4 regions of the Kitasatospora sp. NPDC057015 genome follow, and region 4 is predicted to be linked to each of the others. Evidence: riboswitches for the same ligand, from Rfam matches in the RefSeq annotation. Region 4 holds a riboswitch; each other region holds the start of a gene.
What was found. Region 4 has a riboswitch for cobalamin ahead of metE (5-methyltetrahydropteroyltriglutamate--homocysteine S-methyltransferase). Riboswitches for the same ligand answer to the same signal wherever they lie in the genome.
Positions count from the first base shown of each region.

Region 1: it holds a riboswitch for cobalamin, as region 4 does, so the genes downstream of both, ACFTWP_RS18155 (CbtB domain-containing protein) here and metE (5-methyltetrahydropteroyltriglutamate--homocysteine S-methyltransferase) in region 4, are expected to answer to the same signal.
Region 2: it holds a riboswitch for cobalamin, as region 4 does, so the genes downstream of both, ACFTWP_RS30575 (cobalamin biosynthesis protein) here and metE (5-methyltetrahydropteroyltriglutamate--homocysteine S-methyltransferase) in region 4, are expected to answer to the same signal.
Region 3: it holds a riboswitch for cobalamin, as region 4 does, so the genes downstream of both, ACFTWP_RS19210 (HoxN/HupN/NixA family nickel/cobalt transporter) here and metE (5-methyltetrahydropteroyltriglutamate--homocysteine S-methyltransferase) in region 4, are expected to answer to the same signal.

Region 1 covers NZ_JBHUSG010000017.1:20,014-27,682, forward strand. Annotated here, with positions in the region: gene ACFTWP_RS18125 (DinB family protein) at 1-42, opposite strand, end outside; gene ACFTWP_RS18130 (Ku protein) at 225-1,385, opposite strand; gene ACFTWP_RS18135 (DNA ligase) at 1,595-2,452, opposite strand; partial or broken gene ligD (non-homologous end-joining DNA ligase) at 2,693-3,565, opposite strand; gene ACFTWP_RS18145 (hypothetical protein) at 3,756-3,977, opposite strand; gene ACFTWP_RS18150 (histidine phosphatase family protein) at 4,078-4,650, opposite strand; cobalamin riboswitch at 4,767-4,933, shown strand; gene ACFTWP_RS18155 (CbtB domain-containing protein) at 4,966-5,181, shown strand; gene ACFTWP_RS18160 (CbtA family protein) at 5,202-5,969, shown strand; gene ACFTWP_RS18165 (metal-sensitive transcriptional regulator) at 6,093-6,359, opposite strand; gene ACFTWP_RS18170 (MMPL family transporter) at 6,466-7,669, opposite strand, start outside.
Region 2 covers NZ_JBHUSG010000041.1:86,275-93,943, reverse strand. Annotated here, with positions in the region: gene ACFTWP_RS30585 (putative cobaltochelatase) at 1-1,299, opposite strand, end outside; gene ACFTWP_RS30580 (cobyric acid synthase) at 1,513-3,036, opposite strand; gene ACFTWP_RS30575 (cobalamin biosynthesis protein) at 3,033-4,016, opposite strand; cobalamin riboswitch at 4,145-4,279, opposite strand; gene ACFTWP_RS30570 (helix-turn-helix domain-containing protein) at 4,628-5,308, shown strand; gene ACFTWP_RS30565 (alpha/beta hydrolase family protein) at 5,587-6,702, shown strand; gene ACFTWP_RS30560 (hypothetical protein) at 7,259-7,669, shown strand, end outside.
Region 3 covers NZ_JBHUSG010000018.1:111,389-119,057, forward strand. Annotated here, with positions in the region: gene ACFTWP_RS19180 (shikimate kinase) at 1-73, shown strand, start outside; gene aroB (3-dehydroquinate synthase) at 88-1,176, shown strand; gene aroQ (type II 3-dehydroquinate dehydratase) at 1,173-1,613, shown strand; gene ACFTWP_RS19195 (AAA family ATPase) at 1,701-2,690, shown strand; gene ACFTWP_RS19200 (Fpg/Nei family DNA glycosylase) at 2,794-3,603, shown strand; gene ACFTWP_RS19205 (ArsR/SmtB family transcription factor) at 3,628-4,023, opposite strand; cobalamin riboswitch at 4,107-4,324, shown strand; gene ACFTWP_RS19210 (HoxN/HupN/NixA family nickel/cobalt transporter) at 4,352-5,467, shown strand; gene ACFTWP_RS19215 (EamA family transporter) at 5,499-6,353, opposite strand; gene ACFTWP_RS19220 (helix-turn-helix domain-containing protein) at 6,471-7,055, shown strand; gene rpmG (50S ribosomal protein L33) at 7,216-7,380, opposite strand; gene ACFTWP_RS19230 (M24 family metallopeptidase) at 7,618-7,669, shown strand, end outside.
Region 4 covers NZ_JBHUSG010000001.1:167,109-174,777, forward strand. Annotated here, with positions in the region: gene ACFTWP_RS00700 (amino acid transporter) at 1-758, opposite strand, end outside; gene ACFTWP_RS00705 (hypothetical protein) at 1,005-1,934, opposite strand; gene metE (5-methyltetrahydropteroyltriglutamate--homocysteine S-methyltransferase) at 2,152-4,488, opposite strand; cobalamin riboswitch at 4,623-4,846, opposite strand; gene ACFTWP_RS00715 (serine protein kinase RIO) at 5,167-6,132, opposite strand; gene ACFTWP_RS00720 (APC family permease) at 6,709-7,669, shown strand, end outside.

The DNA of each region.
Region 1 (7,669 bases), on a different contig from region 4:
CTCGCCGCCGGTGAGGGGCGGTCCGATTCGTTCGACGGCCACTGCCGATCCCTCCACCCGTGGCGACCCACGGCGCTCCGTGGTGGCCGGCCCACCCGCGCCACGGGCCGGCCGACTTGACGTGGTCAGGCTACCCGGTGCGCCCGCCCGGCGATCAGGCGGCCGTCCGCCCACCCAGGTGGGCGGGCGGGGCCCGCGCCGCGAGTGACCGCGGGAGACCGGGCTCAGGAGGCCGCCCGCAGGTGCCGCCGCGGCTTCGCACCCTTCCGCTCGGTGCCCTCGGCCACCGCCGCGGCCTCCTCCAGGGCGGCCTGGAGCTGGTCGCGGGTCATCGTCGAGCGGTGCGGGATCTCCAATTCCCCTGCTCGCCGGTAGAGTTCGGCCTTCGTCAGCGCGGAGAGATCCTCCGGCACGGCCGCCGGAGCCTTGCCAGCTGCGCTCTTCGCCCCGCCGGCCGGGGCCTTGCCGCCGGCGCTGCTCCGGCCTCCCGCGGCGGCCTTGGAGCGGCTCGCCGCAGCCGGGCGGGTGGGCTCCGCCGACGCGGTGGACCGGGCCGGCGCACCGGACGTGCCGCCCTTGCCCGCCTTCCCGGAGTCCGCGGGTCGACCGGCGCTTTCGAGGCTGCGGCTGAGGATGTCCATCAGGTCGATGACGTTGCTCGGCTTCGGCGCGGCCTCGGGGGCGGCGACGTCCTGCCCCGACTGCTTGGCGGCGATGAGGTCGTGCACCTTCTGCTCGAAGGTGTCGTGGTAGTCGTCCGGGTTCCAGTCGACGGCGAGCATCTCGATCAGCTGCTCGGCCATGCCGAGTTCGCGGTCGCTGACCACGGCGTCGCCGGTCGGCAGGTTGCCGATCTCGCGGTGCGGGTCGCGGACCTCGTCGGCGAAGTGCATGGTGTGGGCGGTGAGGATCCCGTTCTCGGCGCGGACCGCCGTCAGGTACTCCTTGCCGCGCATGGAGAACATCGCGATCCCGGCCCGGTTCGCCTGCTCCAGCGCGCGCTGGAGCAGTGTGTAGACCTTGCCGTACTCCTTGCCCTTGGGGCCCAGGTAGTAGGTCTTGTCGAAGAAGATCGGCTCGACCTGCTCCAGGTCGACGAAGCCGGTGATCTCGATGGTCTTGGACCGGCCCGGGGAGATCTGGTCCAGCTCCTCCGGCTCGACCACCACGTACTCCCCCTCGGCGGTCTCGAAACCCTTCACGATGTCGCCGAAGGCGACCTCCTCGCCGGTGCGCTCGTTGACCCGCAGGTTGCGCACCCGGTCGGAGGTGCCGCGCTGGATCTGCCGGAAGTGCACGGTGTGGTCCTCGGTCGCGGCGTACAGCGACACCGGTACCGACACCAGGCCGAAGCTCAGGATCCCGCTCCAGATCGGTCGGGCCATCACTGGCCTCCTCTCCACACGACCGCCCGGCACGCGGCGAGGCGCGTCACCGTGGTCCTCCATCCATGGGACCACTTTCGGTGCGGGCGGCGCACCTGTCCGTCCGGGCTGGTCCGTCGGTGGCGGCGCCGGCGCCGGGCACCGGGCCCGCACCGGACGGGGCTGGTAGCGGCCGGCACCGGCCGGGCGCCCGCCGACGCCGGGCACCGTCAGTCGCCGCGCAGCCGGACGAACCGGGCGCGCAGCACCCGTCCGGTGTCGATCCGGACCTCGGCGCGCAGCGGGGCGGTCAGCGGGTGCACCGGACCGTGCTCGGGATCGGTCACCGGCTCGCCGAGCCGGCCGGCCGCCGCCTCGGCCACCCGGCGGGCCTGGACCGGGGTGAGCTGCGGGGCGCTCAGGACGCTCCGCCCGTCGTCGAGTGCCAGCAGCAGCGCACGCGGCCGGGTGGCCGTCCCGGTGAGGGCGGTGACGGTGGCGTCCACGGTGTCGTGCGGGCGGTACTTCACCCACACCTGCCCCGCGCCCCTGGCCCGGTAGGTCGAGGCCGCGCTCTTGCAGACCAGGCCCTCCACCCCGGCGTCGGCGAGCCGCTCGACCCAGCCGAGCGCCTCGGCCCGCTCCGTGGTGGCCAGTACCGGCTGGATCGGCGGCGGCACGCCGTCCAGCACCTCGGCGAGCAGCCGGCGCCGCTCGGCCAGCGGCAGCCCGCGGACGTCGCGCCCGCCCGGGAGCGCCAGCACGTCGAAGGCGATCAGCCCGAGGACGATCCGGTCCGCCTCGCGGGCGGCGCGGGTGCGCAGCAGCTCCTCGAACGCGAACCGTCCGTCCCGCCAGGCGACCAGTTCGGCGTCCAGTACGAGCCCGCCGGGCAGCCGGGAGACGGCCTGCGCGACGGGCGGGAAGTCGGCGGAGAGGTCGCGGCCGGAGCGGGACTGCAGGTACGGCGGGCCGTCCCCGCGGGCGAAGGCGAGGCAGCGGAAGCCGTCCAGTTTGAGCTCGTAGAGCACCCCTGAGCCGCCGAGGCCGTCCTCGGGCGGGACGTCGTCGACCGGGGCCGGCCGCATCACGTCGAGGGGCGGCTCCAGCCACCGCGAGGTGTCGCCCGACGTCGTCCGCGTCCGCTCCGGCGCGGCCCGCCCCGACGTGGCCCGCGGTGGAGCGGACGCCCCCGCCGTCTCCCGCCCCGCCCGCACGGTCCGCTCCAACCCTGCGGTCCGCTCCGCCGCGGGCCCGGCCGTCGGGGTCGGCCGCGCCCTGGCGGGCCGCGAGGGCGCGGACGAGGATGCCGACGGGGGCGGCGGCGCGGGCAGCGGGCGGGCTCGGGAGGGCAGCAGCAGGGGCGCCAGCAGATCGCCCTGCGCACGGATCCGGTCGGGGACGTCGGCGATGGTGAACTCCAGGTCCGCGGGCGATCCGGCCGCGTCGAGCTCGTCCCAGCCGATCGGGGTGGACACGGTGGGCCGGGTCCGGGCCCGGACGGTGTAGGGCGCCGCCGTGGTCTTCCTCGCCGCGTTCTGGGACCAGTCGACCAGCACCCGGCCCACCCGACGGGCCTTGGCCATGGTGTGCACCACGAGATCGGGGTGGAGCCGTTCGAGTTCGGCCGCCACGGCCTTGGCGTACGCGGAGACGGCCTCGCCGGGCGTCGGGGTGATCGGCACCAGCAGGTGCAGCCCCTTGGATCCCGAGGTCTTGGCCCAGGTGGTGAGGCCGTCGGCGGCCAGCCGCTCGCGCAGCAGCCGGGCGACCGCGCGGCAGGTCAGGATGTCGGCGCCCTCGCCCGGGTCGAGGTCGAGCACCAGCCGGTCGGCCACCGCCGGTTCGGCGCCGTGCCACTGCGGCACGTGGAACTCGACGCAGCCGAGGTTGGCCGCCCAGACCAGGGTGGCGCCGTCCTCCACCACCACCTGCCGCAGCCCGCCGGCGGTGCTCGGCACGGCCACCGTGCGCACCCAGCCGGGGGTGCCGGCCGGCGGGCTCTTGGCGAAGAACCGCTCGCCCTCGACGCCCTCGGGGCAGCGCAGGAAGGACAGCGGCCGGTCCCGCAGGTGCGGCAGGAACGCCGACTGGACGGTGGCGTAGTAGCCGAGCACCTCGCCCTTCAGCGTCCCGGTCTCCGGGAAGTACACCTTGTCGAGGTGGGACAGGTTGAGCCTGCGCCCCTCCACCACCGCCATCGGCACCGCTGCCGCCTCTCACGCGCGCCGGCCGCCGGCCCGGGGCCGCCCGCCGAGGCGACCGTCCGGCCGGCGGCCCGGTCCACGGGGGGAACCGCCAGCTCGTGGACCGGTGGTCGGCCGAGGGCCGGTCGGCCCGGCGCGGCGGTTGCGGCCGGTCGATGGGTGGACCGGTCACTGGGTGGACCGGTCAGTGGGTGCGGTCCTGGAGGTCGGCCATCGCGACCGCCCAGCGGATGTACTTGTTGCGGCCGAGGTCGCCGACCGTCTTGATCTTCAGCGCGGCGAGCGCCTCGCCGTGGGCGTCGGTGACGCCGGCCAGCGCCGCGACCGGCGCGTCGAGCACCTCCGGCAGGCTCAGGTTCTCGTACTTCTTGTCCAGCACCTTGTCGAGGTCGGCGGTGACGGTCATGAGGGGGCTCCTCGTCGCGTAGGGGTGGTGCCCCCAGGCTCGGGCCGGCCGGGCCCCGCTGCCATCCCCGTCGACCGATCGGGCGACGGGGACGGACTGCCTACCCGCCGGCCGGGCGGCCCCAGCGGACGTTCCAGCGGCCGGCCCGGCCGGTCAACTCCGTGACGGAGAGCGGGGTGACGTCCAGGCGCCAGAACGCCGGCCCGGGTGTGCCCAGGGCGTGCAGCGCGGCGGCGCGGACGACGTCCGGTTCGACCACGGCGTGCACCGGCCCGCGTTCGGCGGGGGCCAGGGCGTCCAGCCAGGCCCCGATCCGGGCGAGGAACTCCAGCAGGCTCTCCCCGCCGTGCGGGGCGGCGGCCGGGTCGGCCAGCCAGCTGGCCACCGCCGGACCCTCCGCGGCCGCCACCTCCTCCAGCGTCCGGCCGGTCCACCGGCCCATCGCGCAGCCGGCGAGGGCGGGCGCCGGCTCGGCCCGCAGGCCGAGGGCCGCGGCCGTGGCGGCGCAGCGCTGCGACGGGGAGGCGTACGCCCGGCCGGCGGTCGCGAACGCGCCGGCCGCCTCCTCGGCCTGCCGAAGGCCCGCGGGCTCCAACGGCCCACCGTCGTCGAAGCGGGCCTGCCGCAGAGCCGTGCTCAACGCGGCTGAGACCAAGGTCACGCGAACGGTCAACGCCTGCTCCATCCTGTCCAACTCCTCGGGCCCGGGGGCGAATCCCCCCGCGTACCGGGCGCTTCGGGGCGGCGCCCCGCCGTCGGTCCGTCAAGAGCGCCGTCCGCACGCCCTTGGCGGACTCGACGCCAGACGGTACCTTCGAGCCCGATACGACGACGGTATGACGGAAGTCCGGTGAGAATCCGGCACGGTCGCGCCACTGTAAGCCCGCAACTCCGGCCCACCTCGGGCCGGTGTCCGCCGGGGAGTCAGACCCGATGCCGTCGTTTCTGCACCATCTAGCGGGACGCGAGTTCCCGAGGAGGTTCCGTCATGGCACAGTCCGCTGCCCCCGCGGCCATCCCCGCCGCCCCTCTCACCCTGCCCGTCAAGGCGATCGCGCCCTGGGCGATCTTCTTCGGCATCCTGATGCTGGCGCTGATCTACTTCGTCGGCGCCGAGCAGGGCGCCACCTCCCTCATCTCCGGCGAGAGCGTGCACGAATGGGTGCACGACGGCCGCCACCTGCTCGGTTTCCCCTGCCACTGAACTCCGGGGGAACCCTCTTCATGAACTCCACAGCTGTCAGAACCCTGCTCGTGCGCGGCATGCTCGCGGGCCTCGCGGCGGGGCTGCTCGCCCTGCTCGTCGCCTACCTGATGGGTGAACCGCACATCGACGCGGCGATCGCGTTCGAGGAGGCGCACGCCCACGAGCACGGCGAGGTCGAACTCGTCAGCCGTGCCATGCAGTCCACCGGCGGTCTCGCCACGGGTGTTCTCGTCTACGGCATCTCGCTGGGCGGTTTCGGCGCGCTCGCGTTCTGCTTCGCGCTCGGCCGGATCGGCCGGATCGGCCCGCGGGCGACCGCCGCCCTGCTCTCCGGGGCGGCGCTGGTCGCGGTCTACGTCGTCCCGTTCCTGAAGTACCCGGCGAACCCGCCGTCGGTCGGCGACCCCGAGACGATCGGCAAGCGGACCACGCTGTACTTCCTGATGATGGCGCTCAGCATCCTGCTGGCCGTCGCCGCCGTGATCGTCGGCCGGCGCCTGGCGCCGCGTCTGGGCAACTGGTACGCCTCCGTGGTGGCGGCGGCCGGCTTCGCCCTGGCCGTCGGCCTCGCGTACGTCTTCCTGCCCGCCGTCAACGAGGTGCCCGAGGACTTCCCCGCCACGCTGCTCTGGCAGTTCCGGCTCTCGGCCCTCGCCATCCAGGTCACCCTGTGGGCGTCCTTCGGTCTGCTCTTCGGCCACCTCGCCGAGCGGGCCCTGAACCCGAAGCCGGTGACCGCCGCCGAGCGGACCGCCGCGCCGGAGGCCACCGCCTCGGCGGCCTGACGTCCGGATCCCACGCGGAAGGGGCCGGTGGAGACGATGCTCGTCGTCTCCACCGGCCCCTTCCGTCGTTACCGCCTCCCCGCCGGGCCGTCGGCGGCACGGCCGTCGGACGGCGCGGGCCGCTCAGGCGAGGGTGAGGAACAGCTTCTCCAGCTCCGCCTCGGACATCGGCGGGGTGTCACCCTCGGCGGTGGCCAGGCACTGGCGCATCCCACTCGCCACGATCTTGAATCCGGCCCGGTCCAGGGCCCTTGAGACGGCCGCGAGTTGGGTGACCACGTCCTTGCAGTCGCGCCCGGCCTCGATCATGGCGATCACACCGTTCAGCTGCCCCTGGGCCCGGCGCAGGCGGTTCAGGACGGCACCGGTGGCTTCCTCGTCGACGGTCACGGACGTCTCCTCCTCGCGATGGTGGATCCATTGTACCCCCTGGGGTATCTGCCGGACCGGGCCGCGGCCCCCGTCACCACGGGCCGGCCCAGCCGGGGCGAGCCGCTCAGTCGTGCGAGAAGCGGATGTCCGGCAGCACCCTGCGCAGCCAGGCCGGCGACCACCAGGCGGCCCGGCCGGTCAGCCGCAGCAGGACCGGCAGCAGCACCAGTCGCACCAGCGCCGCGTCCAGCAGCACCGCCAGGCCGAGGACGATGCCCATCTCCTTGGGCGGCAGCGGACCGGAGAGCGCGAAGGTGAAGAACACCGCGACCATCACGGCGGCCGCGGCGAAGATCACCCGCCCGGAGTGGGCCAGCGCCCCGACGACGGCCAGGCGCGGGTCGCCCGTCCGCTCGTGGTGCTCCTTGGCGGAGGAGAGCAGGAAGACCGTGTAGTCCATCGCGATCGCGAAGATCATGGCGAAGAAGAACACCGGCGCCCAGCCGTCCAGGAAGCCCTGCGGTTCGAATCCGAGCAGTCCGGCGCCGTGGCCGTCCTGGAAGACCAGCCGCGCGGCGCCGAAGGCGGCGGCGGTGGCGAGCAGGTTGGTGACCGTACCGAGCAGGGCGACCAGCGGCGCCTGCAGGGCCAGCAGCAGGAGCACGAACCCCATCGCCAGCACCACGCCGATCACCAGCGGGGTCTTCTCGTCCAGCATGCTCTGCAGATCGAGGTTCTCCACCGCCGCGCCGCCGACGAGTGCCTGCTCCGGCAGTCGCTCGCGCAGGGCGTCGACGGTGGCCGCCAGGCCCGGGTCCGAGGGGTCGACCGCCGGAACGGCCTGCAGCATCGTGAACCCGGAGCCGTCCGCGGCCTGCTGAGCGGGCATCACCGCGGCGATGCCGGCCGAGTCGCGCAGCACGGCGGCGGCCGCCCCGGCCTGCCCGGCGGGCGTCACGATCTGCAGGGTGCCGGGCGCGCCGGGGCCGAAGGCCCGCTGCACGGCGGTGTACCCGGTACGGGCCGCGGAGTCCTCGGGGACGACGGTGATGGAGGGCATCGCCGTCCGCAGCCCGATCACGGGTGCGGCCAGCGCGAGGAGCAGCAGCAGCGCCGGGACGCCGTACCGCAGCGGGTGCGCCCACAGGCGTTCGCCCCACGCGGCGAAGCGGGCCGAGCCCTCGGCCCGGCCGGCGGCCCGGCGGGAGCGGGGCAGCGCGCCGGCGTTCACCCGGTGCCCGAGCCGGCCGAGCACGGCGGGCAGCAGGGTGAGGGTGGCAGCGAGCACGAAGGCGACCGCCAGCATGATGCCGAGCGCCATCGAGCGG
Region 2 (7,669 bases), on a different contig from region 4:
CTCGCCGGCGGCCACCGGCGCGTTCTCCCGGGCCGGGCGGGGGTTCCGGGCGGGCACGTCCGCCTCGGGGGCGTCCGGCGCGGGCGCCGCGTCGGTGGCGGCGAACTCCGAGGGTGCGGTCGGTCCGGCGGGGTCGGGCGCGCCGCCGGGGCCGCCGTCCGGGCCGCCGTCCCCGGGGCCGTCGTCGTCCGGGCCGCCGCCGTCACCGTCCGGGTCGGGCTGCTCCTCGTCCGGGCCGCGGCCCTCGGAGGCCTCCTCGGCACCGGTCTCCTCGGGCTCGTCCGGCTCGGCGTGCTCCTCCAGGGTCCGGTCCAGCTTCTCCTCGTCCAGGCCGGGAGCGTCGAACGGGTTGCGCCGGCGGCGGTGCGGCAGGGCCAGCTGGGCGGCCTTGCGGACGTCCTCCTCCAGCACCTCGGTGCGCCCCGACCAGGCGGCCAGCGCCACCGCGGTACGGGCCATCACGATGTCCGCGCGCAGCCCGTCCACCTCGAAGGCCGCGCAGACGGCGGTGATCTGGCGCAGCGCCACGTCGGTCAGCTCGACCTCGGGCAGCAGGGCGCGGGCGGCGCCGATGCGCTCGGCGAGCTCCCGCTCCTCGGCGGCGAACCGGCCGGCGAAGCCCGCCGGGTCCGCGTCGTAGGCGAGCCGGCGGCGGACCACCTCGGCGCGCTCGCGCGGCTCCCGGGTGGCGGCGATCTCGACGGTGAGGCCGAAGCGGTCCAGCAGCTGCGGCCGCAGCTCGCCCTCCTCCGGGTTCATCGTGCCGACCAGCAGGAACCGCGCCGCGTGCCGCACCGAGACGCCCTCGCGCTCGACGTACGAGCGGCCCATCGCGGCGGCGTCCAGCAGCAGGTCGACCACGTGGTCCTGGAGCAGGTTGACCTCGTCGATGTAGAGCACCCCGCGGTGGGCCCTGGCCAGCAGGCCCGGCTCGTAGGCCCGGACCCCCTCGGACAGCGCCCGCTCCAGGTCGAGCGAGCCGACGATCCGGTCCTCGGTGACGCCGACCGGCAGCTCGACCAGCTGGGCGGCCCGGGCGCCGGCGCCGGCGCCCGGGTGCGGGCCGTCCGGGCACTGCGGGTCCGGGTCGACGGGGTCGCAGGCGAAGCGGCAGCCGTCGACCGTGTCGATCGACGGCAGCAGGCCGGCCAGCGCGCGGACCATGGTCGACTTCGCGGTGCCCTTCTCGCCGCGGACCAGCACACCGCCGACGGCGGGTGAGACCGCGTTGAGCAGCAGCCCGAGCCGCAGGTCGGCCATGCCGACGATCGCGGTGAACGGGTATCGGACGTCACTCATCGGGTGTCCCTCTCCTGAGACTGACCGGCAATCGGGGGGTGGGTGAAGGAGCGGGGTTCGGGCCGAGTCTGGCAAGGCGGAGGATGGAGTGGCAGCGGAGCTGCGGCGACTGACGACAACGCTGTCCAGGCGATTGCCCGGGCGCCGCGACGCCGCCCCCCGATTGCCGGTCAGTCTTAGCTGGTCCTGCGGCATCCGTACCCGTCCGGCCCCTCACGGCGCACCCGGCGGCACGAAGGGCAGCCCCTGCGCCGGGACGCCGTCCTCGATCATCCGCCACAGTGCGCCGGTGTCGGCGTGCTCCTCGATCAGGTCGCCGAGGCGGTCCAGCCGCGACTCGCGGGCCGCCGCGAAGGAGGTGTCCGGGGCGGGCACGAACGCCCGGCCGGCCAGCTTCGCCGCCTCGCGCAGCAGTTCGCGGCGGAACCCGTCGTTCTCCAGCACGCCGTGCCAGGTGGTGCCCCACACCGCGCCGACCCGGCAGCCGTCCAGGGCCCGCCCGGCGCCGTCCGAGACGAACGGCTCGCCGCCCTCCACGGCGACCACGCCGTGGTGGATCTCGTAGCCCTCGACCGGCTGCCCGAAGGCCTCGCCGGTCGGCCGGGCGAGCACCTTCTCGGCGCCGAACCGCACCCGCGCGGGCAGCAGCCCCAGCCCGTCGACGGCGCCGGCCTTCGACTCCACCTCGTCCACGATCTCGCTCGCCAGCATCTGGTAGCCGCCGCAGACGCCCAGCACGGGCAGCCCGGCGGCGGCCCGCGCCCGCAGCGCCGGCTCCAGCCCGCGCTCGCGCAGCCAGGCCAGGTCCGCGACGGTGGCCCGGGTGCCGGGCAGGATCACCAGGTCGGCGTCGGCCAGCTCCTCGGGCCGGGTGGCCCAGCGGACCAGCACCCCCGGCTCCTGCGCCAGCGCGTCCACGTCGGTGAAGTTGGACAGCCGGGGGAAGCGCACCACGGCGACCCGCAGCACGTCCGCCCCGAGCGGGCCGCGCGCGTCCTCGCGGTCGACCACGGTGGAGAGGTCCAGCGAGTCCTCGGCGTCCAGCCACAGGCCCTTGAGCATCGGCAGGGTGCCCAGCACCGGACGGCCGGTCAGCCGGTGCAGCATCTCCAGGCCGGGCTCCAGCAGCCGGGCGTCGCCGCGGAACTTGTTCACGAACCAGCCGGCCACGTGCCGCTGGTCCTCGGCCGAGAGCAGCGCCAGCGTGCCGTACATGGCGGCGAAGACCCCGCCCCGGTCGATGTCGCCCACCACCACCACGGGCAGTGCGGCGGCGGTGGCCAGGCCCATGTTGGCGATGTCGCGGTCCCGCAGGTTGATCTCGGCGGGCGACCCCGCCCCCTCGCAGACCACCACGTCGTAGCGGCGCCGCAGATCGGCCAGGCACTCCAGGGAGCGCTCCAGCAGGACGGGCTTGCGCTCGCGGTAGTCCAGCGCGCCGACCTCCGCGACGGCCCGCCCGAGCAGGACGACCTGGCTGCGGCCGTCCGCTCCCGGCTTGAGCAGCACCGGGTTCATCGCCGCCTCCGGCTCGACCCGGGCGGCCTGCGCCTGCATCGCCTGCGCGCGGCCGATCTCGGCGCCGTCGGCGGTGACGAAGGAGTTCAGCGACATGTTCTGCGCCTTGAACGGCGCGACCTTGACGCCCTGTCGGGCCAGCCAGCGGCAGATGCCGGAGGTGACCACGCTCTTGCCGGCGTCCGAGGTCGTTCCGGCGACCAGCAGTGCCCCGCTCACGAGCGGCCACCCTTCCGTCGATGTGTGAGGCCCCGGCCCGCACGGTGCAGGAGGGCGTGCCCGACGGCGGTGACGCCGAGCGCGAGCAGCCCGACCCGGCGGGAGAGCCGGCAGGCCCGTTCGATGTCCGCCGCCGACACGGGCGGCAGTTCGGCGCCCAGCACCGGCCGGTGCTCGACCCGCTCGCCGTAGGTCAGGGTGCCGCCGAGCCGCACGCCCAGCGCTCCGGCGAAGGCCGCCTCCGCCTGCCCGGCGTTCGGGCTGGGGTGGGCCGAGCCGTCGCGGTGCCAGACCCGCCAGGCGGTGGCCGGCTGCGGTGCGGCGCAGACCGCCAGCAGCGCGGTGAGCCGGGCGCCGGGCCAGCCGGCCACGTCGTCCAGCCGGGCCGAGGCCCAGCCGAACCGGGCGTAGCGCGGCGAGCGGTGCCCGACCATGGCGTCGAGGGTGTTGACGGCCCGGAAGGCCAGCAGGCCCGGGGTGCCCGCCAGCGAACCCCAGACCAGGGCGTTCACCACGGCGTCGGCGGTGTTCTCGGCGACCGACTCCACCACCGCCCGGGCGATCTGCTGCCCGTCCAGCCCGCTGGGATCGCGCCCGCACAGGTGGGGGAGCCGCTCACGGGCGGCGGTGAGGTCGCCCGCCGAGAGCGAGCGACCGATGGTGCGGGCCTCCCGGGTGAGCGAGGTGCCGCCGAGCACCGTCCAGGTCGCGGCGGCGGCCAGCGCGGCCCGGCCGGCCGGGGAGCGTCCGAGGGTGCGGTCGGCCAGCACGGCGCCGGCCGCGACGGTGCCCACGCAGAGCGCGGTGTACGCGGCGCCGGCCGCGCGCCGGTCGCGCCAGAGCAGCCCTTCGAGGCGCCCGGCGGCGCTGCCGAAGGCGGCCACCGGGTGGCCGCGGCGGGGGTCGGCGAAGCGGGTGTCGGCGAGGTAGCCGGCGGCGGCGCCGAGGGCGAAGGCTGCGCCGCGGGTCAGCCCGCGCACGGCAGGGGCGACGCGGCGGGGCGGCGGCGGGCTCGGTTCGACGGTGGCCGGTGGGTGGCCCGGGCAGCCTGCATGGCGTGCGTGTCCTCACTCAGGGTCCGCGCCCTGGATCGACGTACCGGGGGCGAGAGTCTCCTGGCTTCCGGGTCGGACACACCCTCGGGCCTTCCCGCGGGCTTCTGACGGACCGCCGTGACCATTCGTTCGAGCGTGCTCCCCGGTGACAGTGGCGGGACCGCGCCGGACTCGCACCGGCTTCCTCTGCATGCCTCCGTTTGGCTGAAGGATCCCATCACGCGGCGGAACCGGGAGTCAACCAAGGCCACCGAGGGTTTGGTCACACGCGCCGTCCCCGTGCGCGGCGCGCGCGGCGGGTCCGCCGGTGCACGAGCGCGCAGGCCAGGGCCGCGCTACCCGCGTAGCGGAGGAGTCTTGGAGGAAACCGTCACTACCTCCGAGTAGCGCGCCCGTCGAACCGTCAGGATCTGTGCGATCCACCAGTCGCGCGAGGGGGCCCTGAGCTGCGCTTCGTGCGTTCGGCGACTGGGGTGGGCCCGGGCCGGCCCGTACGGTCGTTCCTCATGCGACCCAGAAAGCCCTCAGTCACGCCGGTGCCCTTCTCGCCCATGGCGGCCAGGGCGCACCGCGCCGGGCTGGGCCTGACTCCCCAGCAGGTGGCGGAGGGCATGGCCGCGCACGGGGTCCGGTTGCTGCCGGCCCACGTCATCGGCTGGGAGACCGGGGAGATCCGGCCCTCCGAGGAGGAGTTCGTCGCACTGGCCCGCGCCCTGTGGTGCCCGCCCGCCCAGCTGATGGGCGCCCGCCCCGCCTGCCTGCGCGACTTCCGGGTGGCCCGCGAGCTCGGCCGGGAGGAGGCGGCCCGCCGGATCGGCCTGTCGCCGCGCGCCTACGACCTCGCCGAGGACGCGGGCCGGTGGACCGGTGACGAGGACCAGACCTACCAGCTGGCCCAGGTGCTCGGGATGACCCTGCGGGACGTGGTGGCCGTCCTCGGCCGTGAGGAGGAGCTCGACCAGCGCCTGCGGCGCTGCATCGACGGGCGCTGGCAGGCGCAGGTGAAGGCGGTCGGGCGGATGGTCCCGGTGCCCCGGGAGCTCCTCGCCGCCGTGCTGACGGACCTGCAGAACGAGTACCAGGTGACGGCGCACTGGGGCTCCGGCGGCTGGGGCTCCTCCGCCCCGGCCCAGCCGGAGCCGGCGCAGCAGACCCGGCCGATCGGCGAGCGGTTCTGGGAGCTGATGTCGCGCCAGCCCACCGACATCCCGGTCTGACCCCGTCCGTTTCCCACCCCTCCTTCCTCTCCTTCCTCTCCCTTCTCTCTCCTCCCTCTGCCCCCGCGCGGCCGTCCTCTCCCGGGCCCCTCTCCCCGGCCGGTCTCCCGCTCCCGTGCCCCGGACGGCCCCGTACCGGTGGCCGCCCGCCCGGTCGGCGCGTGGACTGGTGTCGGTCATGCAACGGTGCGCCGCGGCCCACCGCGCGGCGCACCGCACCACCGTGCCGCGCGGCGCGGTGGCCGTCCGCGGCGGAGCAGCAGAGCGGGGAGCGAGATATGCGATGGGGAACCGCAGCAGTCGTGGCGGCCGCCGTGGCCGGTACGGGCGTCGCCGTGCTGGCCCTCGGGCGCAGGGTCTCGGAGCGGTCGGTGCACCCCCGTGCGGGCCGGGGGACGGGCGCCCTGCCCGTGCGCGTGGTCGGCCTGGCGGCCGGGCGCCTCACCCTCACCCGGACTCCGGAGACGGCCCGTGCGGGCCGCTACGCCGTCGAGTGGGGCGTGGACGGCCACGCGGTGGTCGGCGAGGTCCTGCGGGTCGACCAGCAGGGCGTCACCCGCGTGCTGGAGCGCGCCGACAGCGGCACCCTGGAGGTCGGCACCACCGTGCGGCTGACGCCCCGGGTGTACCTCGGCGACCCCACCACCGCGCTGGGCCTGCCCTTCCTGGAGACCGGGGCGGTCGGCGAGTCCGGCCCGCTCCCGGCCTGGTACCTGGACGGCATGCGCGGGACCTGGGTGCTGCTGGTGCACGGCCCGGGTGCGGACCGCCAGCAGACCCTGCCGGTCGTCCCCGTCCTGCACCGGCTGCGCCTGCCCGTCCTGTCCGTGACGTACCGGGGTGACGAAGGCGCGCCGGCCTCGCCCGACGGGCTCGGCCACTTCGGCGAGACCGAGTGGCGCGACGTCGAGGCGGCCGTCCGGCTGGCCCTGGACAGCGGCGCGGGCAAGGTCGTCCTGTACGGCTGGTCCCTGGGCGCCACGATGGCGCTGCAGACGGCTGCCCGGTCCGCCTGGGCGCACGCGGTGAGCGGTCTGATCCTCGACTCGCCGGTACTGGACTGGTCCGAGACGGTGCGCCGCGAGGCGACCCGCGCGGGGGTCAGCTCCCCGCTGGCCGGGCTCGGCGCGCTGGCCGCGCAGGGGCGGTCCGGCGTCGACCTGGCGGGTTTCGCCCGGCTCGCCGAGGGCGCCGACCTTCGGGTGCCCACGCTGCTGATGCACAGCCCGGACGACACCGTCGCCCCCTGGCGGGCGTCCGCCCGGCTGGCGCAGCGCCGTGAGGACCTGGTCACGTTGCGGCCGGTGCCGGGGGCCGACCACGTGGCGCTGTGGAACGCCGATCCGGCCGGGTACGAGGAGAACCTCCGGCGCTTCCTCACCCCGCTGCTCTGAGCGGGGCGGCCCGGGGGCGATCCGAGCGGGGCGGCCCCGGGCGGTCCGATCTCCGAGCCGGATGGGGGCGGCGGCGCCCGGGCCACCCGGCGCTCCCGGGCCCCCCGAGGCCGGCGGATGCCCCTCGGACCGGGCCGAGGGCGGCCTGCGGGGGCTCCCGAGAGGTGGGCATACCACCTATTTGGTGACGTGATCACGTCATTTATGTCCTGCGCAGGCCCGGTTTGGGGCCTGTTGCCCGATCTTGCGGCCCTCCCCGCCCCGGCTCCCCACAGACTCGCCGAACTCGATGTGACAGAACGCCCGTACACGGGGAAGACTGCACGGCGTGACGTCTCGGAACCCGCGCGACCGTGATGCCCCGCTCCCGCCGACGATCGGTACCGGCGCGACGGTGACCCGTCTGCCCGGTACGGCCCACCGTCCCGACGGTGCGCGCCCGGGCACTCCCGGCGCACCCCGCCGCCGTGGCCCCGCACCGGCGCCCGGTCGCGGGCGCGTCCCCGTACCCGAAGGCTTTCCCGCACCCGCCGAGCTGGCCCCGCTGGCCCGGCGGATGCTCGTCGACGCCGTCCGGATCGCCCGCTGGGCCGGCGAGCTGGAGCAGGTCGACAAGCGCGGCGAGCTCCTCCCCGAGGACGCCAGGGCGGCCGGCCGAGCGCTGGCCATGACCGTCGGCGCCGCCGCCAAGGCCTGGGGACAGGCCCTGCTGGTCGGGCTCGTCGAACCCCGCGACGGCGGCGCCGCCCCCGGCTGGCGCCTGCACGCCTGGGAGCACGACGACGAGGCCGTGGTCCGCGGCTGGTCCGCCCTCTTCGACGCCTGGACCCTGCTCGCCCCCGTACCGCCGGCCGCCCTGCGCGGCGTCTTCGCGGTCCTCGCCGGCCAGGCCGTCGACCAGGCACCGCAGCTGCTCTCCTTCCTGCACCTGGTGGACGGCCCCGTCTCCGACGGCGAGCTGATGGAG
Region 3 (7,669 bases), on a different contig from region 4:
CACCACCGAGGGGCGCTCCCCGGAGCAGGTCGCCGACGCCGTACTCGAAGCACTGGAGCTGCAACCGAAATGAACGAGCAGGGGCCCATGACCGACACCGTGACCATCCACGTCGGTGGCAGCGCCGGCCACGACCCGTACGACGTGCTGATCGGCCGCCAGCTGCTCGGCGAGCTGGGCCGGCTGATCGGGACCCAGGCGCGTCGGGTCGCGATCATCCACCCGGAGGCCCTGGAGGCCACCGGCGAGGCGATCCGCGAGGACCTCGCGGCCGAGGGCTACGAGGCGATCGCCCTCCAGGTGCCCAACGCCGAGGAGGCCAAGAGCGCCGAGGTCGCCGCGTACTGCTGGTCGGTGCTCGGCCAGACCGGCTTCACCCGCAGCGACGTGATCGTCGGCCTCGGCGGCGGCGCCACCACCGACCTGGCCGGCTTCGTCGCCGCGACCTGGCTGCGCGGGGTGCGCTGGGTCTCCATGCCCACCACCCTGCTCGGCATGGTCGACGCGGCCGTCGGCGGCAAGACCGGCATCAACATCGCCGAGGGCAAGAACATGGTCGGCGCGTTCCACCCGCCGGCCGGTGTGCTCGCCGACCTGGACACCCTGGAGACGGTGCCCAGGCACGACTACGTCTCCGGTCTCGCCGAGGTCATCAAGGCCGGCTTCATCGCCGACCCGGTGATCCTCGACCTGGTCGAGGCCGACCCCGAGGGCGCCAAGAGCCCGGCCGGCCCGCACACCCTGGAGCTCATCCAGCGGGCCATCCAGGTCAAGGCCGACGTGGTCTCCGGCGACCTCAAGGAGGCCGGGCGCCGCGAGATCCTCAACTACGGGCACACCCTCGCGCACGCCATCGAGCGCAACGAGCGCTACAAGTGGCGGCACGGCGCGGCCGTCTCGGTCGGCATGGTCTTCGCCGCCGAACTCGGCCGGCTCGCCGGGCGCCTCGACGACGAGACCGCCGACCGGCACCGCACCGTGCTCGCCTCGGTCGGCCTGCCGCTCACCTACCGCGGTGACGCCTGGCCCAAGCTGCTGGACGCCATGAAGATCGACAAGAAGTCGCGCGGCGACCTGCTGCGCTTCATCGTCCTCGACGGCCTGGCCAGGACCTCCGTACTGGAGGGCCCCGACCCGTCGCTGCTGGTCGCCGCCTACGCGGAGGTCTCCGCGTGAGCCGCGTGCTGGTGCTCAACGGGCCCAACCTCGGCCGCCTCGGCAGCCGCGAGCCCGACGTCTACGGCGCCACCTCGTACGCCGGGCTGGTCGAGCGCTGCGCCGTGCTCGGCAAGGAGCTGGGCTTCGAGGTCGAGGTCAAGGAGACCAACTCCGAGCAGCAGATGATCGAGTGGCTGCACTGGGCCGCCGACGAGCGGACCCCGGTGGTGATCAACCCCGGGGCGTTCACCCACTACTCGTACGCGATCCGCGACGCCGCCGCCCAGCGGACGGCGCCGCTCATCGAGGTGCACATCTCCAACCCGTACGCGCGCGAGGAGTTCCGGCACACCTCGGTGATCGCCGCGGTGGCCTCCGGGACCATCGCGGGCTTCGGCCTCGGCTCGTACGAACTGGCCCTGCGCGCCCTCGCGGAGCAGCTCACCACACGCTGAAGCAAGATCAACGGCCCGGTGGCGGACTGTGCCCGCCGCCGGGCCGGCGTGTAGTGTCCCCGTCGAAGACGGTGTCGGGAGGTGACCGTGACGCAGTACCCAGGGGGAGGACAGCTGCCTCCACGGCCGGTGACCCCGCCGGCGACACCCACCGCACCGGCCCCGCAGACCGGGCCCGTACCGGCGGCCGGACCGCTCGGCGCACCGCAGCCCGCAGCCGGCCCGCAGTCCGTCGCTGCCGTCGGCCCCGGCCCGCAGCCCGCACCGGCGCCAGCTCCGCTCGTGCCCCCGGCCGCCGCACCCGCGCGCGGCGCCGGGCCGCTCTTCGCGGCGCCGACCGCGGCCGGCCCGCCCGGCGGCCACCCCGCACCCCGGCACCCCTACGGTGACCCGGCGCTGCGTGCACGGAGCGCCCCCGGCCCGGCCGGCCCACCGGCGCCGGCCGGCGCCACGGGGCACTTCCTGCTGCCGTCCGGGGCACCGGTCCAGCTGCCCGCGCATCCGCAGCCGCACGCTCCCACCGGCCCGATCGCCGTCCTGCTGATCGGCCCGGCCGGCGCCGGCAAGACCACCGTCGCGCGGCACTGGGCCGAACGCCGCCCCTCCCCGACCGCGCACATCAGCCTGGACGACGTCCGGGAGTGGGTGCAGTCCGGCTTCGCCAACCCGCAGTCCGGCTGGAACAACGCCTCCGAGGCCCAGTACCGGCTGGCCCGCCGCACCTGCGGCTTCGCCTGCCGCAACTACCTCGCCAACGGCATCTCCTGCATCATCGACGACGCGGTGTTCCCGGACCGCCCGGCGATCGGTCTCGGCGGCTGGAAGCGCCACATCGGCCCCGGCATGATCCCGGTGGTGCTGCTCCCCGGGCTGGACTCCGTCCTCGCCCGCAACGCCCGCCGCAGCGGCAATCGGCGCCTCAGCGACGAGGAGGTCGCCCGGATCCACGGCCGGATGGCCGGCTGGTACAACTCCGGGCTGCCGATCATCGACAACTCCCAACTGGACGTCGGCGCCACCGCCGCCGCCCTGGACCAGGTCATCCTGGCCCGCCTGCTCGGGCGCCCCGTACGCTGACCAGGGCCTTCCCGCCGCCGCCCGCCGATCGCCGCCACACCGGGCTGTCAGTGCCGGCTGGGATGATGGACCCGTCCTGCTGATCCACCGGGGGAGCCGTTCCGTGCCCGAAGGCCACATCATCCACCGCCTGGCCGCCCAGAACTTCCAGGCCTTCGGCGACCGCCCCGTCCGGGTCTCCAGCCCGCAGGGGCGCTTCGCCGACGGCGCCGAGCTGATCGACGGCCAGGCACTCGTCTCGGCCGAGGCCACCGGCAAGCACCTCTTCCTCGGGTTCGAGGAGGGCGCCTGGCTGCACGTCCACCTCGGCCTGTACGGCGGCTTCACCTTCGGCGAGGGCCCGGCCCCGCGGGCGGTCGGCCTGGTGCGGCTGCGGCTGGAGAACGACGACGCGTACGCCGACCTGCGCGGCCCCACCACCTGCGAGCTGCTCACCCCGGGCGAGAAGGCGGCCGTCGCCGCCCGGCTGGGGCCGGACCCGCTGCGCGCGGACGCCGACCCGGTGCTGGCCTGGCGGCGGATCTCCGCCAGCCGGACGACGGTCGCGGCCCTGCTGATGGACCAGAAGGTGCTGGCGGGCGTCGGCAACGTCTACCGCGCCGAGGTGCTCTTCCGGCTCGGCATCAGCCCGCACCGGGCCGGCCGCGACCTGACGCGTGCGCAGTGGGACGCCATCTGGGCCGACCTGGTCACCCTGATGCAGGAGGGGGTGGACGCGGGCCGGATCGACACCGTCCGCCCCGAGCACACCCCCGAGGCGATGAACCGCCCGCCGCGGGTCGACGACCACGGCGGCGAGGTCTACGTCTACCGCCGTGCGGCGATGCCCTGCCTGGTCTGCGGCACGGCCGTCCGCACCGAGGAGCACGCGGCCCGCAACCTCTTCTGGTGCCCGAGCTGCCAGCGGGTCTGACCGGCCGTCACCCGGCGCGGGCGGTCACGCGGGGGCGGTCACCTCGTGCGGCTGCGGCTCGGCATGGTCGTCCGCCGCGCAGTGGGCCAGCAGCGGGCCGAGGTCCTCGTCGACGATCCGGTAGCGCACCACCCGGCCGTCCCTGTCGCCGGCCACCACGGCGGCGGTGCGCAGCAGCCGCAGCGCCTGGGAGACGGCCGGGTCGCGCATGCCGGTGGCGACCGCGAGGTCGCTGACGGCGAGCGGGCCGGCCCGGTGCAGGGCGAGCAGCAGGGCGAGGCGTCCCGGGTCGGCGAGCAGGGCGAAGCGTTCGGCCCGGGCGCGCACCCGGGCGGGGTCGCCGATCGCCGCGATGGCCTCGCAGACCCGGTGGCCGTCGATGGTCCGGTGGTCCGCGCGCTCGGCCGGTACGAGATGCATGCGGGCCATTCTCGCAGCCCACGGGGTGTGATCCTGAACACCTGCGCAGGTGCGCAGCCTTGCATGGACGACCTGACGCCCCGTACGGTGTGGCCCGCCGTGGTGTTCGGGAAGACCGGTGACGGACCTTCAGAGGTCCCAGACCGGAGCGGCCCTCGCCACTGTGATCGGGAAGCATCCGCGCCATGTCCCGCCCCCTGACCGGGGCGGGTGGTCACTGGACGTCCAGGCGTCCGGGAAGGCCGGCGCGGGAGCGTTCGACCCGTCAGCCAGGAGACCGGCCACGGCATCTCACGAAGTGATCCACGAGGTGCTGGAGCGTGACCGCATGACCCTGCCCGAAATCGGTGCCGCCCCGGCCGCGCCGCCCACCGCCCCCGCCCTGCCGGCCTTCCGCTGGCGGCGCGAGGACACCGTCCGCACGGCCGGGCTGATGGCGGTGATCCTGGCGATGCACGTGGCGGCGTTCGGGACGCTCTTCTTCCTGGTGGCACCGCACGAGTACGCGGTCGGCACCCAGGTCTTCGGGGTCGGCCTGGGCATCACCGCGTACACGCTGGGGATGCGCCACGCCTTCGACGCGGACCACATCGCCGTGATCGACAACACCACCCGCAAGCTGATGGCGGACGGCCGGCGGCCGGTGTCGGTGGGCTTCTGGTTCGCCCTGGGCCACTCCTCCATGGTCGTCCTGATGGCGGCGCTGGTGGCGGGCGGCGCGCAGCTGGCGAACACCCTGATGGACGAGGACTCGACGGCCCACCAGTGGCTCGGCGTGCTGGGCACCAGTGCCTCGGGGGCCTTCCTGTACCTGATCGGCGCGCTGAACCTGGCGGCGCTGTTCGGCATCCTGCGGGTCTTCCGGGCGATGCGGGCCGGTCGGTTCGACGAGGCGGAGCTGGAGGGGCACCTGAACTCCCGCGGCCTGTTCAACCGGGTGCTGAACCGGGCCACCCGTTCGATCACCCGGCCCGGGCAGATGTTCCCGGTCGGGATGGTGCTCGGGCTCGGCTTCGACACGGCGACCGAGGTGACCCTGATGGTGATGGCGGGCAGCGGCGCGGCCGCCGGGCTGCCCTGGTACGCGATCGTCTGCCTGCCGCTGCTGTTCGCGGCGGGGATGAGCCTGTTCGACACGCTGGACGGGACCTTCATGAACTTCGCCTACCAGTGGGCCTTCTCCAACCCGGTGCGCAAGGTGTACTACAACCTGACCATCACCGGGCTGTCGATCGCGGTCGCCTTCATCATCGGCACGATCGAGCTGGTCAGCGTGCTGCACGAGAAGCTGGACCTGACCGATCCGGTCAGCGGCTGGATCGCCGGCCTCTCGCTCGACAACGTGGGCTATGTGATCGTCGGGCTCTTCGTGGTGGTCTGGGCGGCGGCCGTCGCCTACTGGCGGCTGGGCAGGGTGGAGCAGCGCTGGGCCGCCGCGCCGTGAGCGGGTTTGCCCGGCCGGGCGGACCGGTGGTTCAGGCGGCGGCGAGCAGCAGGGTCCCGGCCACCGCCAGGCCCGCACCGAGCACCTGTATCCGGCGCAGCCGCTCGTCGAGCACACCGCGTGCCATCAGCGCGGTGACGACGGGGTAGAGCGAGGCCAGCACGGCCGCCGCGGCCGCCGACCCGCTGTGCGAGGCCGTCGCGTAGGCGCCGTTCGCCGCCACGTCGGCCAGGCCCACGGCGGTGAGGGCGGGCAGCCGCCCCCGCAGCTCCCGGCCGAGACCGGTGCCGGTGCCGGTCCGCCGCAGGGTCAGGGCCAGGGCGGCGCCGCCGACCGCGATGTTGCACAGCCGCTGGACGCAGAGGGTCAGGAGCAGGCCGCCGCCGGCGGAGGCCTGCGCGACCAGGGCCATCACGGCGCCGAAGCCGAACGCGGCGCCCAGGGTGAGCAGCAGGACCCGGGGCCCGGCCGCCGGCCCGCCCCGCTGCGGGCCGGCGGCCAGCACGACCCCGGCCAGCGCGACCGCGATCCCGGCGGCCTGCCCGAGGCCGGGCCGCTCGCCCAGTGCGAGTCCGACCCCGACCGGGACGGCCACCCCGACGGTGGCCAGCGGTGACACCACCCCCATCGGCCCCATTGCCAGCGCCCGGTAGAAGGCCAGCATGGCGAACGGCCCGATCACCCCGGCGGCGACGGCGTACCAGAGCATCGGCGTGGCGTCGCCGATCCCGCCGGTGGCGAGGACGGCCGCCACCAGGACGACGGCGGCGGTCAGCTGTGAGGCGACCACCACCGCGAGGGCGGGAAGTCTCCTGGTCAGGGCGCCGCCGCCGAAGTCGGCCAGGCCCCAGAGCAGGCTGGCGGTGAGGGCGAGCAGGGCGCTCACCGCGGTCTGGCCGCGGGGGTGGTGGGGGACAGCACGATGGCCTCCGCAGTACATTCGACCGGACGCCTGTCCGGATCGCAGCGTAGTACAGCAGAATGAACCAGCCGAATCAATTTATTGGACTATCTCGTGCCGGATCCCGATCTCGTCTCCCAGGCGCTCGCCCGGAACCTCAAGCGGCTGCGCGCCGAACGCGGCCACACCCTCGACGCGCTGGCCGCCCGGGCCGGCGTCAGTCGCGGGATGATCGTGCAGATCGAGCAGGTCAGGACCAATCCCAGCGTCGCCACGGTGGTGCGGCTGGCCGACGCGCTCGGGGTCTCGGTCGCCCGGCTGCTGGACTACGACGAGAGCGCCGCGGTGCGGATCGTCACGCCCGACCAGGCCGTCCCGCTCTGGACCGGCCCGCAGGGCGGCAGCGGCACGCTGCTGAGCGGCGTGGAGGCCCCGGGGCCGCTCGAACTCTGGGCCTGGCACCTCGAACCCGGCGAGGGCTACGGCTCCGAGGCGCACCCCGCGGGGACGGTCGAGATCGTCCGGGTGGAGACCGGTGAGCTGACCCTCTCCCACGGTGACCGCGACCACCGGGTGCCGGCGGGCAGCACCGCCTCCTTCGACGCCTCCCAGCCGCACGGCTACCGCAACGAGGGCGACGCGCCCGTGCGGCTGACCATGGTCGTCTCGGTGCCGCCCCCGCGCTGAGCGGGCCCCCGCCCGCCCCTGCGTCCACCGGCTGCGCCTGCCGCCGATCGCCCGGGTTGCTCCCGGCCGGCCGGGGCTCGCCCCGAACGCGAACGGCGGGCGGCGCCACCCGTGCGGTGGCGTCGCCCGCCGTTCATCCCGGACCGGTCCGGGCCCGGCGTCAGCGCTCCTCGCGGAACGCCACGTGGCGGTGCGCCACCGGGTCGTACTTGCGCAGGGTCATCCGGTCGGGGTCGTTGCGGCGGTTCTTGCGGGTCACGTACGTGAAGCCGGTGCCGGCCGTGGAGCGGAGTCGGACGACGGGGCGCAGCTCGCTGCGGGCCATGGTCTCCCCTTCCGTGGAGCGGTGGCGGGCGGGTCCGGTCGACCCACCCGGGAAACGGTTGTCGTTTTCATCCGCTCCCAACACGGCCGGCGCCGCGTCCATTCCCGTCCGGCCCTAGCCCCCGACCCGCGCCCCGGCCCGCCCTCGCCGCGCGCCGGGGCACCCGCGAGCACCGCCGGTGCCGCCGTCCGGGCCGCTCACCGGGCGAACCGCCGCCGCTCTCCGTACGCTCGACCCATGTCTGATGCGTACGCGGGTCGGCGGGAGCGTCTGAGGGAGAACTGCAGCG
Region 4 (7,669 bases):
CCCAGGGCCAGTTTCGGGAAGACCAGCACGGCCACCCCGATCATCGCCACCACGTTGCCGTGCTCCGCGGTCAGCGCGTTCGTCCAGTCCGTGACCAGGTCGGGCGCCGTCAGCACGTGCCACAGGCCGACCGCGACCACCACCACGTTCAGCGCGAGGTACACCGCGACCAGCACCACGGCCACGCCGATCGCCTCGCTGAAACCCTTCAGGAAGACCGCCCCCAGCAGGGCCACCAGGATCATCGTGATCAGCACCTGACGGCCGTGCAGCGCGCCGGTCAGGTGCGGGTTCTCCACCAGGTGCGCGGTGGCGTCGGCGGCGGACAGCGTGATGGTGATCACGAAGTCGGTCGCGGCGAAGCCGAGCAGGGCCAGCACGAACAGCTTGCCCTGCCAGAACGACAGCAGGCGCTCCAGCATCGCGATCGAGCCCTGCCCGTGCGGGCTCTCCTGGGCCACCCGCCGGTACACCGGCAGCGCCCCGCACAGCGTGACGATCACCAGCACGACGGTCGCCACCGGCGACAGCAGACCGGCCGCCAGCGCCGCGATGCCGGGCTGGTAGCCGAGGGTGGAGAAGTAGTCCAGGCCGGTCAGGCACATCACCCGCCACCAACGCTGCCGGTGCTCCGCGGGAGCTTCGGCGTGCGGGCCCGGGTGCTGCTTGACCCGGTCCGAGGTGCCCTCCAGCAGCCACGCCCGCAACCGCTGCCGCGCCGACGGCGAGGAACCGCGAGCACCCGAAGCCGAAGTCACCACCCTGCACTCCCGTCGACCGCCACGAACCCCCAGCCCCCTGCCCTCAGCCTCCTGCCGGCCGGACGGGCGACCGCGTCAGCCTAAGCGGGCCGCCACCATTCAACCGGGCAGGCTCGGGGCCGGCGACGACACGTCACCCCATTGGCGGCCGGGCAGGCCCGAGGACGTCGGGGAGGGCGGGGAGGGTGGGGAGGCCCGGGATGGCAGGGAGGGCAGGCAGGGCAGCGCAGGGCACGGCCGGGGTCAGGGCACGCGCAGGGTGAGAACCGCCGTGTGCAGCTGCCCGGCGGTCTGGAACTGGAGGAAGACCCGCCAGTTCCCGGACTCGCCGACCATGGCGTCGAAGGTCAGCGTCGGACCGCCGTGATCCCCGTCGACCGCGTTCCCGGGGTGGAGATGGGCCAGCGCCTGGTCACCCTCGTGAAAGGCACTCAGATGGGCGTAGCTGTCGAGGTACGGCTGGAGGTCGGTGGTCGGCTCGCCGTCCCTGGTGACGGTGACGGTGAGCCGCTGGGTCATCGGCCCCGTCGACCCGGCCTTCAGGGTGACGGTGTAGCCGTCGACGGTCGTGCCGTCGGCCGCCGCGGGCAGCGGCTCGGCGGCGGTCTCGCCGGGCACGGACACGGTGCGGCTGAGGACGAACTCCCTGCCCTTGCCCCGGCCGGTGTTCGGCGTGAACGCGGCGTACAGCCGCCAGCTGCCGGGCGTGAGGGCGGCCAGGTCGGCGGTCCAGCCGCCGTCGGCGGCCATCGCCGGGTGCAGGTGCTGATAGCCCGTGAGATCCGTGCGGATCGCGTAGAAGTGCAGCCGCCTGGTCTGGGCGACGGCGAAGTCGGTGACCGGCGATCCGTCGGGGCCGAGGACGGTGAACGGGTAGCTCACCGCCTGGCCGGCCGGGAGGGTGGCGACCGGGGAGTCCAGCCGGTAGCCGCCCAGTTCTCCGACGAGCCCCTCGCCGGAGGCCATCCCGGGCATCACCGGAGCGGCCGACGACGGCGACGACGGCGACGACGGCCGGCCGGGCGTCGGCGCGGCGCCGTGCCCCCGGCCCGCCGCCCCCGAACCCTCGGGGCCCCCGGACGGACCGGTGGCGCCCAGCAGGAACAGGAGCAGCCCGGCCGCGGCTGCCAGCACGGCCCCCCAGCGGAAGACCGAGCGAGTGGAAGCGAACATCATCGAAGCCTTCCGTCCCGTGGGGCCGGAAACCTGAACAGCGCCCCACAGGACAGGAGACCCGTGCCGGGCACGGCGATAACGGAAATCCGCCGGGCGCGGTCGCAGGAGCCCCGCGTCCGCGTCGGTCCGTGACGGGCCGACCGGCCACGACGCCCCGGTACGGTACGGGCGCTGCCGGGGCGAGTGGTCGCGACCACCCGCCCCGGCGGCGGCGTCAGCCGGCCAGTTCCGCGCGGACTTCCCTGGCCGCGGCGACCAGGTTCTCCAGCGAGGCGCGGGTCTCCGTCCACCCGCGGGTCTTCAGCCCGCAGTCGGGGTTGACCCAGAGCCGCTCGGCCGGGACGGCGGCCAGGCCGGCGCGGAGCAGGGCGGCGGCCTCCGCGCTGCTCGGCACCCGGGGCGAGTGGATGTCGTAGACGCCCGGACCTACCTCGCGCGGGTAGCCCGCCCCGGCCAGCTCGTGGGCGACCTCCATGTGCGAGCGGGCCGCCTCCAGCGAGATCACGTCGGCGTCGAGCCCGTCGATCGCGGTCATGATCGCGCCGAACTCGGCGTAGCACATGTGGGTGTGGACCTGGGTGTCCGCCCGGACCCCCGAGGTGGTGAGCCGGAACGACTCCGTGGCCCACGCCAGGTACGCCGGCCGGCCGGCGGCCCGCAGCGGCAGGGTCTCGCGCAGGGCCGGCTCGTCGACCTGGACGACGGCGGCGCCGGCGGCCTCCAGGTCGACGACCTCGTCGCGCAGGGCGAGGGCGACCTGACGGGCGGTGTCGGCGAGCGGCTGGTCGTCGCGGACGAAGGACCAGGCGAGCATGGTGACCGGGCCGGTGAGCATGCCCTTGACCGGCCTGTCGGTGAGGTCCTGCGCGTAGCGGAACCAGTCGACGGTCATCGGGTGCGGGCGGGAGACGTCGCCGGCCAGGACCGGCGGGCGGACGTAGCGGGTGCCGTAGGACTGCACCCAACCGTGCTGGGTGGCCAGGTACCCGGTGAGCTGCTCGGCGAAGTACTGGACCATGTCGTTGCGCTCGGGCTCGCCGTGCACCAGGACGTCGAGCCCGGCCTTCTCCTGATAGGCGATCACCTCGCGGACCTCGGCGCGCATCAGGTCCTGGTAGGCGGCCTGGTCGATCCGGCCGGCGCGCAGGTCGGCGCGGGCGACCCGCAGGTCGGCCGTCTGCGGGAAGGAGCCGATGGTGGTGGTGGGCAGCAGGGGCAGGCCGAGGCGGGCGCGCTGGGCCTCGGCGCGCTCGGGGTAGGCCTGCGCGCGGCGGGCGTCCCCGGGGGTGGTGGCGGCGGCCCTGGCACGGACGACCGGGTCGCGGGTGAGCGCCGAGGCGGCGCGGGAGGCCAGGTCGGCCCGGTTGGCGGCGAGTTCGGGGAGAATCGCGTGGGTGCCCTCGCGCAGGCCCCGCGCCAGGGTGGTGATCTCCTCGGTCTTCTGACGGGCGAAGGCCAGCCAGCGGGCGACCTGCGGGTCGAGGTCGCGCTCGGCGCCCGCGTCGAGCGGGACGTGCAGCAGGGAGCAGGACGGCGCGACGTCCACCCGCTCGGCCAGGCCCAGGAGGGTGGCCAGGGTGGAGAGGGACTTCGCCAGGTCGTTGATCCAGATGTTGCGGCCGTCCACCACACCGGCCACCAGGCGCTTGCCGGGCAGTCCGCCGACGGCGGCGAGGTCGTCGAGGTTGCCCGCGGCCGGTCCGGTGAAGTCCAGGCCCACCCCCTCGATCGGGGCCCCGGCGAGGACCTTCAGCGCCTCGCCGGCCCGGTCGAAGTAGGTCGCGACGAGGATGCTCGGCCGTTCGGTGAGGGCGCCGAGATCGCGGTAGACCCGCTCGGCGGCGTTCAGTTCGGCCGGGGTGCGGTCCTGCACCAGGGCTGGCTCGTCCAGTTGCACCCACTCGGCGCCGGCGGCGCGCAGGTCCGCGAGCAGCTCGGCGTAGACGGGCAGCAGCCGGTCGAGCAGGGTGATGGGTTGGAAGTCGGCGGCCGCTTCGGGCGCGGGCTTGGCCAGCAGCAGGTAGGTCAGCGGGCCCACCAGCACCGGACGGGCGGCGCGGTGGCCGAGCAGGAGCGCCTCGCGCAGTTCGGAGACCGCCTTCGCGGAGTTCGCCGCGAACACCGTGTCCGGGCCCACCTCGGGCACCAGGTAGTGGTAGTTGGTGTCGAACCACTTGGTCATCTCCAGCGGGGCCGCGTCCTGGGTGCCGCGGGCCATCGCGAAGTAGCCGTCCAGCGGGTCGGCGGCCACCGCGGCCCGGTGGCGCGGCGGGATCGCGCCCACGGCCACGGTGGTGTCCAGCACGTGGTCGTAGAGCGAGAAGTCGCCGGTGGGCACCTCGGTGACGCCGGCCTCCGCCAGCTGCCGCCAGTTCTCGCGGCGCAGTCCGGCGGCGGTGGCCCGCAGGGACTCGGCGTCGACGCGGCCGGCCCAGTACCCCTCGATCGCCTTCTTCAGCTCCCGGTTCGGGCCCTGCCTCGGGTAGCCGTACACGGTGGCCTGCACGGTGACCTGCGGGATGGCCTGCGGGGTGGTGGAACTCGATGACACGGAACTCTCCTTCGCGAGTCGCGTTGCGATCCCGGGAGAGCACGAGGACGAGAGAGCACGACAGGGGGCGTGGCACCAGGATGTGCCCGCCCGCTCCGCCGACCTGCCCGCGAGGTCACCGAGATCACCGCGTGCGGTCGCACACGGGCAGTGGCAGGTCTTCGGACTCGTGGGCACGCCGGGCCTGTCGGCCTCCGACACCTACTGGCCGTCGCTTCCCGGGCCCCTACGGGGCTCAGTGCATGTGACGGCGGTCGTTCCCACTCACCGCTGCGGGGCAGTCCCGGATTCACACCGGGTTCCCTCTTGCGACGCGCCTGCCTGGCTGGCAGGGCGAACCGACTGCGAGGCACAGCCTAGGCCGATCCGGACGGTCCTGTCGGCGATTGTCCGGATGGCGGATGGCGGCGTGGACCCGCAGCCCGCCGTCGGCCGGGATCCCGGCGCCGCGGACGACCCACGGACCGGGCCGTACGCGGGCCCGGTCCGTGGGCGCGTGCGCCGGCTCCCCGCCGGCTCCCCGCCGAGGTCGAGGCCGGAGCAGCGGCCGGGCGACGACGACGGGGTGGCGGGGGGCGGGGAGCGGGCGGACCGTCCGCGTGCCCCTCCGCGCCGAGGGACTCCCCTCCGCGCCGAGGGACTCCCCTCCGCGCCGAGGGACTCCCCGGCGCGCGGCGGCTACCTCAGGCGCGCGTCGGCGGCGAGCTCCTCGACCAGCTCCTGCACGCGCTCCTCGGACAGGCCCCGGGACGCGAACCAGGCGCCGACGTTGCGCACGTCCCGTTCCAGGAAGGAGCGCCCGCGCGGGTTGGCGACGACGTCCACGATCTGCGGCACGTCGATGATCACCAAGCGCCCGCGGTGGACGAGGATGTTGTAGGCCGACAGGTCGCCGTGTGCGTAGCCGCCGACCGCGAGCAGCGACAGGCTGCGGCCGAGCTGCTCCCAGAGATCGTCGATGTCGGCTTCCTCCGCCCGCAGTTGGGCGAGTCGGGGCGCTGCCGTGCCGTCGGCGTCACCGACGAACTCCATCAGGATCTCGGTCCCGGTGATCTGCACCGGGTACGGGACGGCCACCCCGGCCGACCAGAGCCGGCACAGCGCGCCGAACTCGGCCGCCGCCCACTGCCCGGCGATGGCCTCCTTGCCGAACGCCGTGCGCTTGGCCATCGCCCGGCTGATCCGGGACTCCTTGTGCTGGCGGCCCTCCAGGTAGCCCGAGTCGCGGTGGAACATCCGGTGCTGGGAGTCCCGGTAGCGCTTGGCCGCCATCAGGGTGCGCCGCTCGGTGCCCGGCACGCGGCGCTCCAGCAGGAAGACGTCGGCCTCCTTGCCGGTCTTCACGATGCCGAGTTCGGTGTCCACGGCCGCCAGTTCGGTCACCACCCACGCGGGGCGCGGCTCGGGCCCCTTCTCGGTGGGGGTGGACTTGTCCCAGGTGGACCAGCGGTCGCCCTCGGCGGGGCCGTCGGTCACCGGGGCGGGAGAGGCGAGGTCGTCCGGGTCCACGGGGAACCCGTCCCCCTCGGAGGGGAGGTACTCGCCCTCGAAGTCGTCGAACCGGTCGGACCGTCGGCCGCGCCGGGCCCCGCCCTTGGGACGGATACGGGAGAAGGAATCGCTGTCGGCAAAGCGCTCACGCACTGCGGTGGCTCCTGAGGAGTGGCCCACCGGGGTGCGTCCGATACGACGCGCTGTCAGCCGGTGGGGAGATGACGAACGAGGAGGGCGTATGGCGCGCACACGAAGGCGCGCCGCGACAGGGCGGCAACCATCCGGACACACCTCCTCGACGTCAGGTCCTGGCGCGGAGATCCGCGAGGACGTCAGTACCCTAGCCGCTCCCTCCCGCGGCGCAACCGAATTTCCGCCGCCGAGTCCCACCGGCCCCGGTCCGGCGGTCCGGGCCGCGCACCGGGGCGACGAACGACCCCGGGGCTCTGCTCTCCGTCCACCCGCACGCGGACGCGGCCCGACGCGACGGGTGGCCCGGCCGACCGCGAAACCACTCTGTCAAAGGCGACACGGAACGCTTGGCACAGTGATCGATTGCGGCGCCGCCCCGCAGGCCGGAGACTCCTAGAGCTCCGCCGGGCCGGGTACGGGGGCGCTCTCCGGGCCCGTCCGGTCGCCACCGCCGACCCCTACGGCGCCGCACGGCGGCCGACCCCGGTGATCCGGCTCCCCCACGATCCGCGCGCCGACGACCCCGAGGTGACCATGACGGCCTTTCCGGTGGACCCCGCCCCGACCCGCCTGCCCGCGCCCAGGAGGGTGCGGTTGATGCCGCTGGTGGCACTGATCTTCTTCAGCGTCTCCGGCGGCGCGTACGGCATCGAGGAGCTGTTCTCGACCTCCGGGCCCGGCATGGCGATCCTGCTGATCGTGCTGACCCCGCTGATCTACAGCGTCCCGCACGCGCTCGTGGTGGCGGAGCTCGGCACCGCGATCCCGGCGGAGGGCGGCTACTACCACTGGGTCAAGCGCGGGCTCGGCAGGTTCTGGGGCTTCCAGCAGGGCCTGCTGCAGTGGGTGTGCAGCTTCGTCGACATGGCCGTCTACCCCGTCCTGTTCACCAGCTACCTGCAGAGCCTGGTGGGCGCGGTCGCCCCCGGTGAGCACGTGCTGTTCCGACTGGGGAACCTGCAGTTCGACCTCAACTGGTTCATCTGCGTCGCGGTGATCGTGGTGTTCACCCTGCTCAACCTGCTCGGTGCGGGCTGGGTCGGGGAGTCCTCGGTGGTCTTCGCGGTGGTCTGCCTGGTCCCGATGCTGATCCTCTCGGTGATCGGCATCGTGCACCTGGCGAGCGACGGGACGAACCCGGTCGGCTCCCTCACCACCGGCTCCGACCAGTCGACCTGGAACGCCTTCGGGGCGGGCCTGTTCATCGTGATGTGGAACTACTGCGGCTGGGACAGCGTGTCCAACGTGGCCGGCGAGATGGAGAACCCGCGCCGCCACCTGCCCCGGGCGCTCGCGATGTCGATCGTGCTGATCATGATCGGGTACCTGCTGCCCACCATCGCCTCCCTGGCCACCGGCGCGGACGGCGAGGCGGGCTGGCGGAACTGGGAGGCCGGCTCCTTCTCCGCCGTGGCCGAGCAACTGGCGGGCCCCTGGCTCCAGATCACCGTCACCGTGGGCGGCATGTTCGCCGCGGTGGCCATGTTCTCCGCAC